3 regions of the Erwinia sp. BNK-24-b genome follow, and region 3 is predicted to be linked to each of the others. Evidence: predicted binding sites of a transcription regulator. Region 3 holds the regulator's gene; each other region holds the start of a gene.
What was found. Region 3 encodes Fur, which represses iron uptake genes when iron is present. Its sites were predicted from a motif close to ATAATAATGAGAACNACTATCAA; they were not measured.

Region 1 (3,278 bases), 1.8 Mb from region 3:
AATGCTATGCAATCGCCCGCTTCCGGGGAAACAGAATCGCTGTTTCACCATCGTTCTTTTGTCGCTTTCTGGCTGGCGCGCACCAGCTCCAGCTTTGGTTTTCAGATGCTTTCTATCGCGGTGGGCTGGCAGATCTACGCCATCACCGGTCGCGCTTTCGATCTTGGCTTAATCGGGCTGGCACAGTTTCTGCCTGCGGTGCTGCTGGCGCTGCCTGCCGGACACGTCGCCGACCAGTTCGATCGTCGTCTGGTCACGCTGCTGGGACAGTTAACCGAGCTGCTGGCCATTGCCGCGCTCGCTGTACTAACGCTGCTGCATCTCACCAACGAGCTGGTGATTCTGGGGTTGATTTTTATCCTGTCGATTGCCAGAACGCTGGAAGCGCCTTCGCTACAGTCCATGCTGCCTGCGCTGGTGCCGCCCGGCATCCTGGCGCGAGCGACGGCAGCTAATGCGGCCTCAATGCAAACGGCCTCGATGCTTGGCCCGGCGCTGGGCGGCTTTCTTTATGTTGCAGGGCCAGCAGCCGTCTACGTCACCACCGGCGTGCTTTATCTGATTTCCGTTGTGATGGTGAGCCGGCTGCGTTACGACCATGCGCCACCGCCGCGCCAGCCGGCTACCTTTGCCAGCGTCTTTGCTGGCGTCAAGTTTATCCGCAATCGGCCAGACGTACTTGGCGTAATCTCGCTGGATCTGTTTGCCGTATTGCTGGGCGGCGCTACGGCGCTGCTGCCCATTTTTGCCAAAGATATTCTGCATACCGGGCCGTGGGGATTAGGCTTGCTGCGCGGCGCGCCTGCAGTCGGCGGCCTGCTGGTGGGCTTTTGGCTTAGCCGTAATTCGCTTGAACGCAACGTTGGCCGCATTATGTTTGCTTCCGTGGCGGGTTTTGGCGCAGCCACGCTGGTTTTTGCCTTGTCGAAAGAGCTGTGGCTTTCGCTGCTGGCGCTGTTTGCGCTGGGCGGTTTCGATATGGTCAGCATGGTTATTCGCGGCGCGCTGGTACAGCTGGATACGCCAGACGAGATGCGAGGACGCGTCAGCGCGGTAAACTCTATTTTTATTAACACTTCTAACCAGCTCGGCGAATTCGAATCCGGCATGCTGGCTGCGTGGATGGGCGCGGCCCCGGCGGCAGCGCTGGGCGGTATCGGCACGCTGATAGTGGTGGGGCTATGGATGGCCTGGTTCCCTGGCCTGCGCCAGCGTCAGCGCCTGCACGATCCGGCTGCGGAGCAAAACTAACCCAGCAATAAACCTCGCACCGTCGGTGCGAGGTAAAGTGCCAGCCGTACTTTAACTTTTCTGCAATCCAGCGTCGCCAGCTATCAACGGCGCTTATCTTTTTTACTGCCCTTATTTTTTCCTTTCCTGTTTCTTAAGGTCGCCTTACCCCCTGCTTTACCGCTATTCAGGCCAGATCATAGCCGCCTTTCCTTGCTAATCCCTTGAATTTATATGGCTTATGTTAAAGCCGTCCGTGGCGCCAACTCACCGGTTCGTCACCTTTTCTTATTGCAAATGAAAATTATTATCAATAAAATTGACGCCGTTCCGGTTTTACCTCTTATATAAGGCAATGATATGGCTGGCAGTTTAGAAAGCGATCCTGTTGTAGCCTGGCCGCAAAAGCCTGGCCTGGTTTCGCCTTCAATCGTGACGGAGGGCGATATTTGCACCGTGACGTTTTACTGGCAGGACCCGGCCGGTGGGGAGCTGACTTCACCGGTTAAATGGGTCTGGATCTATATAACCGGCGTGACCGATCACCATCAGCCGCGCGCGCCGCAAAGCTTACAGCGTATTGACGGCAGCGACGTCTGGCAGTGGCAGGTTCGCCTGAACGCCAGCTGGCGCGGCAGCTACTGTTTGATTCCTTCCACCAGCGAAAACGACTTTTCCGCCGCCGCGCTGCAACAGCCGCCGGATCGCACGGCGCTGCGCGAAGGCTGGCGCAAATTGTTGCCGCAGGCCATTGCCGATCCGCTTAATCCCAACAGCTGGCAGGGGGGACGTGGTCATCCCGCCTCCGCGCTGCATTTACCGCAGGCACCCGCGCAGCCGGGCTGGGACAAAAATGAAACCGAATTTACCGCGCCTCGCTGCATCCAGTGGCAAAGCCAGCGCCTGGGCAATCAGCGCCGGGTATGGCTTTTCACCACCGGCGAAAGCCCGCAGCCGCTGCCGCTCGCCATTTTGCTGGACGGCAAATTCTGGGCAGAACAGATGCCGGTATGGCCAGCGCTACAGGCGGAAACCAACTGCGGCCATTTGCCGCCAGCGGTCTATCTGCTCATCGACGCGATTGATACGCAGCATCGCGGTCAGGAACTTACCTGTAATCCCGATTTCTGGCTGGCCGTCCAGGAAGAGCTGCTGCCGCTGCTGTCCACGCAGGTTAGCTGGCGCGACGATGCCACGACAACGGTGGTTGCCGGGCAGAGTTTTGGCGGCCTTTCCGCGCTTTACGCTGGCCTGCACTGGCCGCAGCGCTTCGGCTGCGTGCTGAGCCAGTCCGGCTCGTTCTGGTGGCCGCATCGTCAAAAGACGGGCGAACCTGGCTGGCTGGCAGAGCAGCTTACCAAAGGTTTAGGCAAGGGTAGCCCGCTGCGCATTTATCTGGAAGCTGGCCTGCGTGAGCCGGTTATTTTACGGGCTAATCAACATATTTATCCGCTACTGCAAAGGGCACATCCCTCGCTGCACTATCGCCTTTTCGACGGCGGGCACGATGCGCTTTGCTGGCGCGGCGGTTTGATCAACGGCCTGACCACGCTGTGGCAACCTTTTCACTTATCCGGAGTTTTCGATGGAACAGAGTAATCCTTTCGATCGCCCAGAGGGCCCGTTTTTCATTTTGCAAAACGGCAAGCGTTACAGCCTCTGGCCTGAACACTGTACGTTGCCGGCAGGCTGGCAGCGGGTGTATGGCCCGGCTACGCAGCAGACCTGCAACGACTGGCTGGCTGGCCGCTGGCAGAACCTGACCCCGGATTGCGCCGCAGCGGAGAAAACATCATGACTATTGAAACAGGCGAAACGCTGGTGAAGAAAATAAAACAGCAGGTAATGCCGCTGGTTGCCGCGCAGCCAGGCATCTGGATGGCGGAGCAGCTTTCGCCGCAGGTCAACGCCTGGAGCGTGGCGCACTACGTCGAGCTGAACGGCGAACTGAACGAGCCGCTGCTTTGTCAGGCGGTAGTCAGCGGCATGCAGGAGGCCGACACGCTCCGCATGCGTTTTGATGAGCAGGATGGCGTGCCGGTGCAGTG
Region 2 (3,278 bases), 1.9 Mb from region 3:
GAAAACCTGAACACCCTGATCGATTACCGTTTCGAAAAATCTTTCCGCGCTGAACGTGGCCAGAATGGCCAGAGCCGTGACTGTACCGGCAAACGCGGCAAAGACATTATTATTAAAGTGCCTGTTGGCACCCGCATCATCGATCAGGGCACCGGCGAAACGCTGGGCGATATGATGACGCACGGTCAGCAGACCATGGTCGCCAAAGGCGGCTGGCATGGCCTGGGCAACACCCGCTTTAAATCTTCCGTTAACCGTACGCCTCGTCAGAAAACGATGGGCACGCCGGGCGAAAAGCGCGACCTGCAGCTGGAGCTGATGCTGCTGGCCGATGTCGGTATGCTGGGTCTGCCAAACGCAGGTAAATCTACTTTTATTCGCGCCGTTTCTGCTGCGAAGCCTAAAGTCGCCGACTATCCGTTTACCACGCTGGTGCCAAGCCTGGGCGTGGTGCGTATGGATAGCGAGCAAAGCTTTGTGGTAGCCGATATTCCTGGCCTGATTGAAGGCGCTTCTGACGGTGCCGGTCTGGGGATTCGCTTCCTTAAGCACCTTGAGCGCTGCCGCGTGCTGCTGCACACTATTGACCTGGCACCGATTGACGAGTCCGATCCGGTAGAAAATGCCCGTATCATCCTGGGCGAGCTGGAAAAATACAGCGAGAAGCTGTTTAACAAGCCACGCTGGCTGGTTTTCAACAAGGTTGACCTGCTGGACCAGGAAGAAGCTGAATCCCGTGCGAAGGCGATTGCCGAAGCGCTGGGCTGGACGGATAAATATTATCTGATCTCTGCGGCCAACCGCGTCGGCGTTACGCCTCTATGCTGGGACGTAATGTCCTTCCTGAACGCCAATCCAAAAGAGGCGGAAGTGGAAGAGAAGCAGCCGGAGAAAGTGGAATTCATGTGGGACGACTATCATCGTCAACAGCTGGAAGAAGCTGAAACGGCGGTAGAAGAAGATGACGACTGGGATGAAGACTGGGACGATGAAGACGACGAAGGCGTCGAAATCATCTATCAGCGCTAATCTTGCGGGGCACCTTAGGGTGCCTCTGTTTTTTGCGGCGAACCTTCGCCACCGGCAATTATTCCTTCCCGGTAATAAAGATAATCATTATCATTCTCTCTTGCTGAGGTGCGCGAGGCATACCGCTTCGCCCTGATTGAAAGAGCTTTGAGAATGACTGCTTATGTTCGCCTGCTTTCCCTGATCTGTTTTGCCCTTTCGCTCCTTTCTGTTAGCCCGGCTCGTGCCGAGGGAGGCTGGCCGCGTCATCTCACCAGCGTCAAGGGCGAGATTGTGCTTAAGCAACAACCTGAACGCATTGTCTCCACCAGCGTAACGCTGACCGGCTCGCTGTTAGCGATAGATGCCCCGGTCATTGCCAGTGGCGCAACCATGCCGGGCCATCGTATTGCGGATGGCCAGGGCTTTTTCCGCCAGTGGGGGAAAGTTGCGGTAGCAAAAGGCGTTAAGCGGCTCTACAGCGGCGAGCCAAACCTTGAAGCGATAGCTGCAGAAAATCCCGATCTGATCATCGTTAGCGCCACAGGGAATGACTCTGCGCTGCCGTTTTACGACCGTCTGGCCGCGCTGGCCCCGACGCTGGTTGTCAACTATGACGATAAAAGCTGGCAGGAAGTAGAGCGCGTGCTTGCGCAGGCCACAGGCAAAGAAGCCGAGGCGCAAAAGTCGATTCAAAGCTATGCGCAGCGTGAAAAAGAGGTCAAGGCCAGGCTCAGGCTGCCGCCGCAGCCCGTTTCCGCGCTGGTTTATAATCCTCATGCTCATCTGGTAAACCTCTGGACGCCCGAGTCCGCCCAGGGAAAATTGCTGGAGTCGCTTGGCTTCACGCTGGCTGAGCCGTCGGCTATCGTATTACAGGCCAGCCAGCGGCTTAAGCGACGGGATATTATTCCTGTCGCGGGAGAGAACCTGGTCACCGGACTGACGGGCAACAGCATAATGATGTTCGCCGCTGACGATAACAAAGCGCTGCTGGCCGAGCCGCTGCTTGCAACTTCACCAGCAATTAAAGCTAAGCAGGTTTACACCTTAGGCGAAGACAGCTTTCGTCTGGATTACTATAGCGCCAGCAACGTGCTGACTCGTCTTGAACAGCTTTTCTCCGCAAAATAGCCTGTCCGTGCCCCTGCGTTAGCCGGGGCACAATTCCTTTACTTTACGCGCCACCTCTCAAAATCAGCTGCCTCAATAAGAATGCGATGCATAATCGAATTGATAATAGTTTGCATTTAAAATAATGTATTGCCGCCTGGTGACAAACGTCAGAGCCGTTTGATAACGCTGGCAGGGCGGACAACAACGTATTTCCGCCTTTGAATTCATCTAATTGCCACTGTGGATACGGGCAGGGCGAATTGGCAGGGAATGAGAACGTTGAAAAGACTATCAAGATTATCACTAGCAATTTTACTTGAACTGGGCATGGTCGTGGCAGCGAGCGCGGCAGATACCACGCAGGAAAACACGGCGGCGGCGACGGCAAAAGCGGCCTCCGGCACGACCAGCAACACGGAAGGCGCGACCATGATGGTAACGGCGGAGCAGCAAAACCTGCAGGCACCGGGCGTTTCTACCATCACCTCTGACGAAATAAAAAAACGACCACCTGCCCGCGATCTGTCTGAAATCATCCGCACCATGCCGGGCGTTAACCTGACCGGCAACTCCACCAGCGGCCAGCGCGGCAACAATCGCCAGATTGATATTCGCGGCATGGGCCCGGAAAACACCCTAATCCTGATTGACGGCATGCCGGTTGCCAGCCGCAACTCGGTACGTTTGGGCTGGCGTGGTGAACGCGATACGCGCGGCGATACCAACTGGGTGCCGCCAGAGATGGTTGACCATATTGAAGTCATCAGGGGCCCGGCCGCCGCGCGTTATGGCAACGGTGCCGCGGGCGGCGTGGTCAATATCATTACCAAACAGACCAGCAACGAATGGCACGGCTCCTGGAACACTTATCTGAATATGCCGGAGCATAAATCAGAAGGATCGACCAAACGCTCGAACTTCTCCCTTACCGGCCCGTTAGGGGATGACGTTACCTTCTCGTTGTGGGGCAACCTGAGCAAGACGCAGGCTGACGCGCAATATATCAATGAAGGCCATCAGTCGCTGCGAACCGGCAGCTATGCCGATACCGTGCCGGCAGGACGCGAAGGCGTGGTGAATAAAGATATTCACGGCAAGCTGCGCTGGGAATTCGCGCCAAACCAGAATCTGGAATTCAGCGCCGGTTACAGTCG
Region 3 (3,278 bases):
GCGGGTCACTGGGTGCATGCTGAAAAGCCCGATGCCGTTTTACGCGCCATTCGCCGCTTTTTTGCTCTGTGAAAACAATTGTTTCGGTAAAAGGCTTTAATCTTGTCGACACGACTTTCACTGGGGTATGATGGCGCGCTAAAATTTGTCGGCGACTGCGGTCGCCGATGTTAATGGCCCAATCCATCAGAACTCCAGCCTTCAGTATCACGATTCTATGGCAAAAGAAAACACGGACCGCACCACGATCGATCTGTTCGCAGACGAGCGTCGCCCGGGACGACCCAAAACCAATCCGCTGACGCGTGATGAGCAGCTGCGTATTAATAAACGCAACCAGCTTAAGCGTGATAAAGTGCGCGGGCTGAAGCGCGTAGAGCTGAAAATGAACAGTGACGCGGTTGATGCCCTGAACCAGCTCGCCGAGCAGCGCAACATGAGCCGCAGCGAGCTGATTGAAGAGATGCTCATGGCGCAGTTAGCCAAACCAACGCGCTGAGCGGCGCAGCGGCAAAGCACAAAGCGACAAATGTGGGAGGATTAGCCGTTTATCCTCCCGTGGCTGTCTGCTATTATTGCCGTTTACATCATCAGGCTAGCCGCCGCATATCATTAAGTTTCAAGAGGTTATTAAAGTCATGGCAATCGTAGGCATTTTCTTTGGCAGCGATACGGGCAATACGGAAAACATTGCAAAAATGATCCAGAAGCAGCTCGGTAACGAGGTGGCTGAAGTTCATGATATCGCTAAAAGCAGCAAAGAAGACCTTGAAGCCTTTGATATTTTGCTGCTGGGCATCCCAACCTGGTACTACGGCGAAGCGCAGTGCGACTGGGATGACTTTTTCCCAACGCTGGAAGAGATTGACTTTAACGGCAAGCTGGTTGCGCTGTTTGGCTGTGGCGATCAGGAAGATTACGCGGAATATTTCTGCGATGCGATGGGCACTATCCGCGATATTATCGAACCGAACGGCGCGGTCATCGTGGGCCACTGGCCAACCGAAGGTTACCACTTCGAAGCGTCCAAAGGCCTGGCGGACGACAATCATTTCCTGGGCTTAGCCATTGATGAAGATCGTCAGCCGGAACTGACCAAAGAGCGCACCGAGAAGTGGGTAAACCAGATTTCTGAAGAACTTCAGCTGAAAGATATTCTCGAAGCCTGATGATCCCGGCCCGCCGAACAGGCAATTTTGTGCGGGCCAACGCATTTTCCTATCGCATCGATAGCTACTTTTTTGTAACTTTTGCCTGGAAAACGGTACAATAGTACGGCTCCGTTCACGCAACGCTTTTCACCATAATGATGATAAAGGTTGAATGTACGAATATTAACCCGGTACAGATGGGTGCTTGCTTTCCGGACGTAACGACATCTTATCCTTACATCCCTCAATGGTTTTGCATCTCTGCTGTGGTTTCTTCCAGGCATCAGTTCTATAATGAGACGCTCAGCTTTTGCGTCGACCGATGCTCACGGCTTTTCAGCCATTTAGTGACCAGTAAAGTAACAGGACAATATCCGCATGACTGACAACAACACCGCATTAAAGAAGGCCGGCCTGAAAGTCACGCTTCCTCGACTAAAAATTCTGGAAGTGCTTCAGGAGCCAGAGAGCCATCACGTCAGCGCGGAAGACTTGTATAAGCGCCTGATTGATATGGGCGAAGAGATTGGTCTGGCCACGGTTTACCGCGTGCTGAACCAGTTTGATGACGCAGGGATCGTTACCCGTCACAACTTTGAAGGCGGCAAGTCCGTGTTCGAACTGACGCAGCAGCATCATCACGACCACCTTATCTGCCTGGACTGCGGCAAAGTGATCGAATTCAGAGATGAATCCATCGAATCTCGCCAGCGTGATATCGCCACCAAACACGGTATCAAGTTGAGCAACCACAGCCTCTACCTTTATGGCCACTGCGCCACCGGCGACTGCCGTGAAGATGACTCGCTGCACGATAAATAATGCCTGATACAAAAAAACCGGTGATCGCTCACCGGTTTTTTTTTAACCCAAGGGCAGGCTTTTTGTTAAAAAGCACAATCGATCCGCAAAAAGTGCCAGCCAGCGGTCTGAACGATCAATCTGGCAAAATCCGTATTTTAGATACAAAGAATGCGCCCTGCTATTTTCCCAAACGCATAAGTGAGCCGGGCATATCAGAGCGTTTCTGTACGGCTGAAACGTTTTCCATCCGGACTAACAGAACGGACCATAACTTTGCCAGCGACCGTTGGCTGCATATTTGCCTCGTAGCGCCGCCAGTTTTTCCCCTCATCCACGCTATATTCAATGATTAACCCCGGCAGCGCAATATTGGCTTCCAGTTTACCATCGGCAATTCGCGCACCGGGAACCGGCAGGCGATAATGAATGCCGGCTTTATCCAGCCTTGCCAGCTCACGCTGCCCCAGCAGATTAGCGAACATTTGCCAGTCTTCCAGCAGCACCTGCCGATCAACATGTTGGGTAACACCGCCAATAAACTCTTTACCCGCCTTATAGTCCAGCTCCCAGGCCGCGCGGTGCCAGGCTCTTTCAGCCACTGCAGCCACGCGAGGGAAAATCATATACTCCATTTGACGATCGGTACGTGACGTTTCGCTCCAGAGCTGGGCCGACAGACCATAAGCGCCAGGCCAGGTTTTGTCAGATTTCGCGGTGAAGGTTTTACCATCGCGATCCACAGAGGTTTCGGCATTTTGCGGTAGATTATCAGGTGCGAAGCTAAACATTTTACGCTCGTCGCTAAACCGCGTTCCCCAGTAGTAACCGCGCTCCAGTGGATTTACCTCGTAGGGAAAATCCATATAAACGTAGTCAGGGCTGGAGATAATTACCTCATAACCTTTATTTGCCCAGTCGTTAGCCGAATCAAAACCACCCCAGTACAGCGTATCCCAGAAATTAACAGCAACACGTTTAGTGGCAAACGTGTCGGCATTTTCGGCATCTTTCAGGCCATCCTGCCATGCCTGCATTTTGTCGATACCATGTTGCTTAACCTGCTGGCTAACCTGCAGCGCAAAGTAGCTGGGCAGATGTTCAAGATCCGCTACTTTGCCGTCTTTGATCATTGCCTGGCAAACCTGCGATTTTGCCCACGGCTTGTCTTCCTTACTCATATCAAGAAGGCCAGTGCCGGCAACGGGTTTATTTATGTCTGAATAACCGGCCCCCAGGCGAATGTTTTTCGCTTCGTCGCCGCCAAAGTGCCACGTTTGCAGCGGCTGCCCGGCTTCTTGATGCATGGCCTGAATTTCACTGATA

Region 1: fes (enterochelin esterase) is a predicted target of Fur. The motif match lies at 1,522-1,544, and genes of this name have one in related genera.
Region 2: fepB (Fe2+-enterobactin ABC transporter substrate-binding protein) is a predicted target of Fur. The motif match lies at 1,101-1,123, and genes of this name have one in related genera.

Annotation. Positions count from the first base shown of each region.
Region 1 is NZ_CP179901.1:1,505,269-1,508,546, forward strand. It holds gene ACMGGR_RS06795 (MFS transporter) at 7-1,251, shown strand; gene fes (enterochelin esterase) at 1,591-2,829, shown strand; gene ACMGGR_RS06805 (MbtH family protein) at 2,816-3,028, shown strand; gene ACMGGR_RS06810 (enterobactin synthase subunit F) at 3,025-3,278, shown strand, end outside.
Region 2 is NZ_CP179901.1:399,961-403,238, forward strand. It holds gene cgtA (Obg family GTPase CgtA) at 1-1,029, shown strand, start outside; gene fepB (Fe2+-enterobactin ABC transporter substrate-binding protein) at 1,183-2,142, shown strand; gene ACMGGR_RS01920 (TonB-dependent siderophore receptor) at 2,404-3,278, shown strand, end outside.
Region 3 is NZ_CP179901.1:3,277,608-3,280,885, forward strand. It holds gene ybfF (esterase) at 1-72, shown strand, start outside; gene ybfE (LexA regulated protein) at 218-499, shown strand; gene fldA (flavodoxin FldA) at 639-1,169, shown strand; gene fur (ferric iron uptake transcriptional regulator) at 1,530-1,973, shown strand; gene ACMGGR_RS14990 (beta-N-acetylhexosaminidase) at 2,168-3,278, opposite strand, start outside.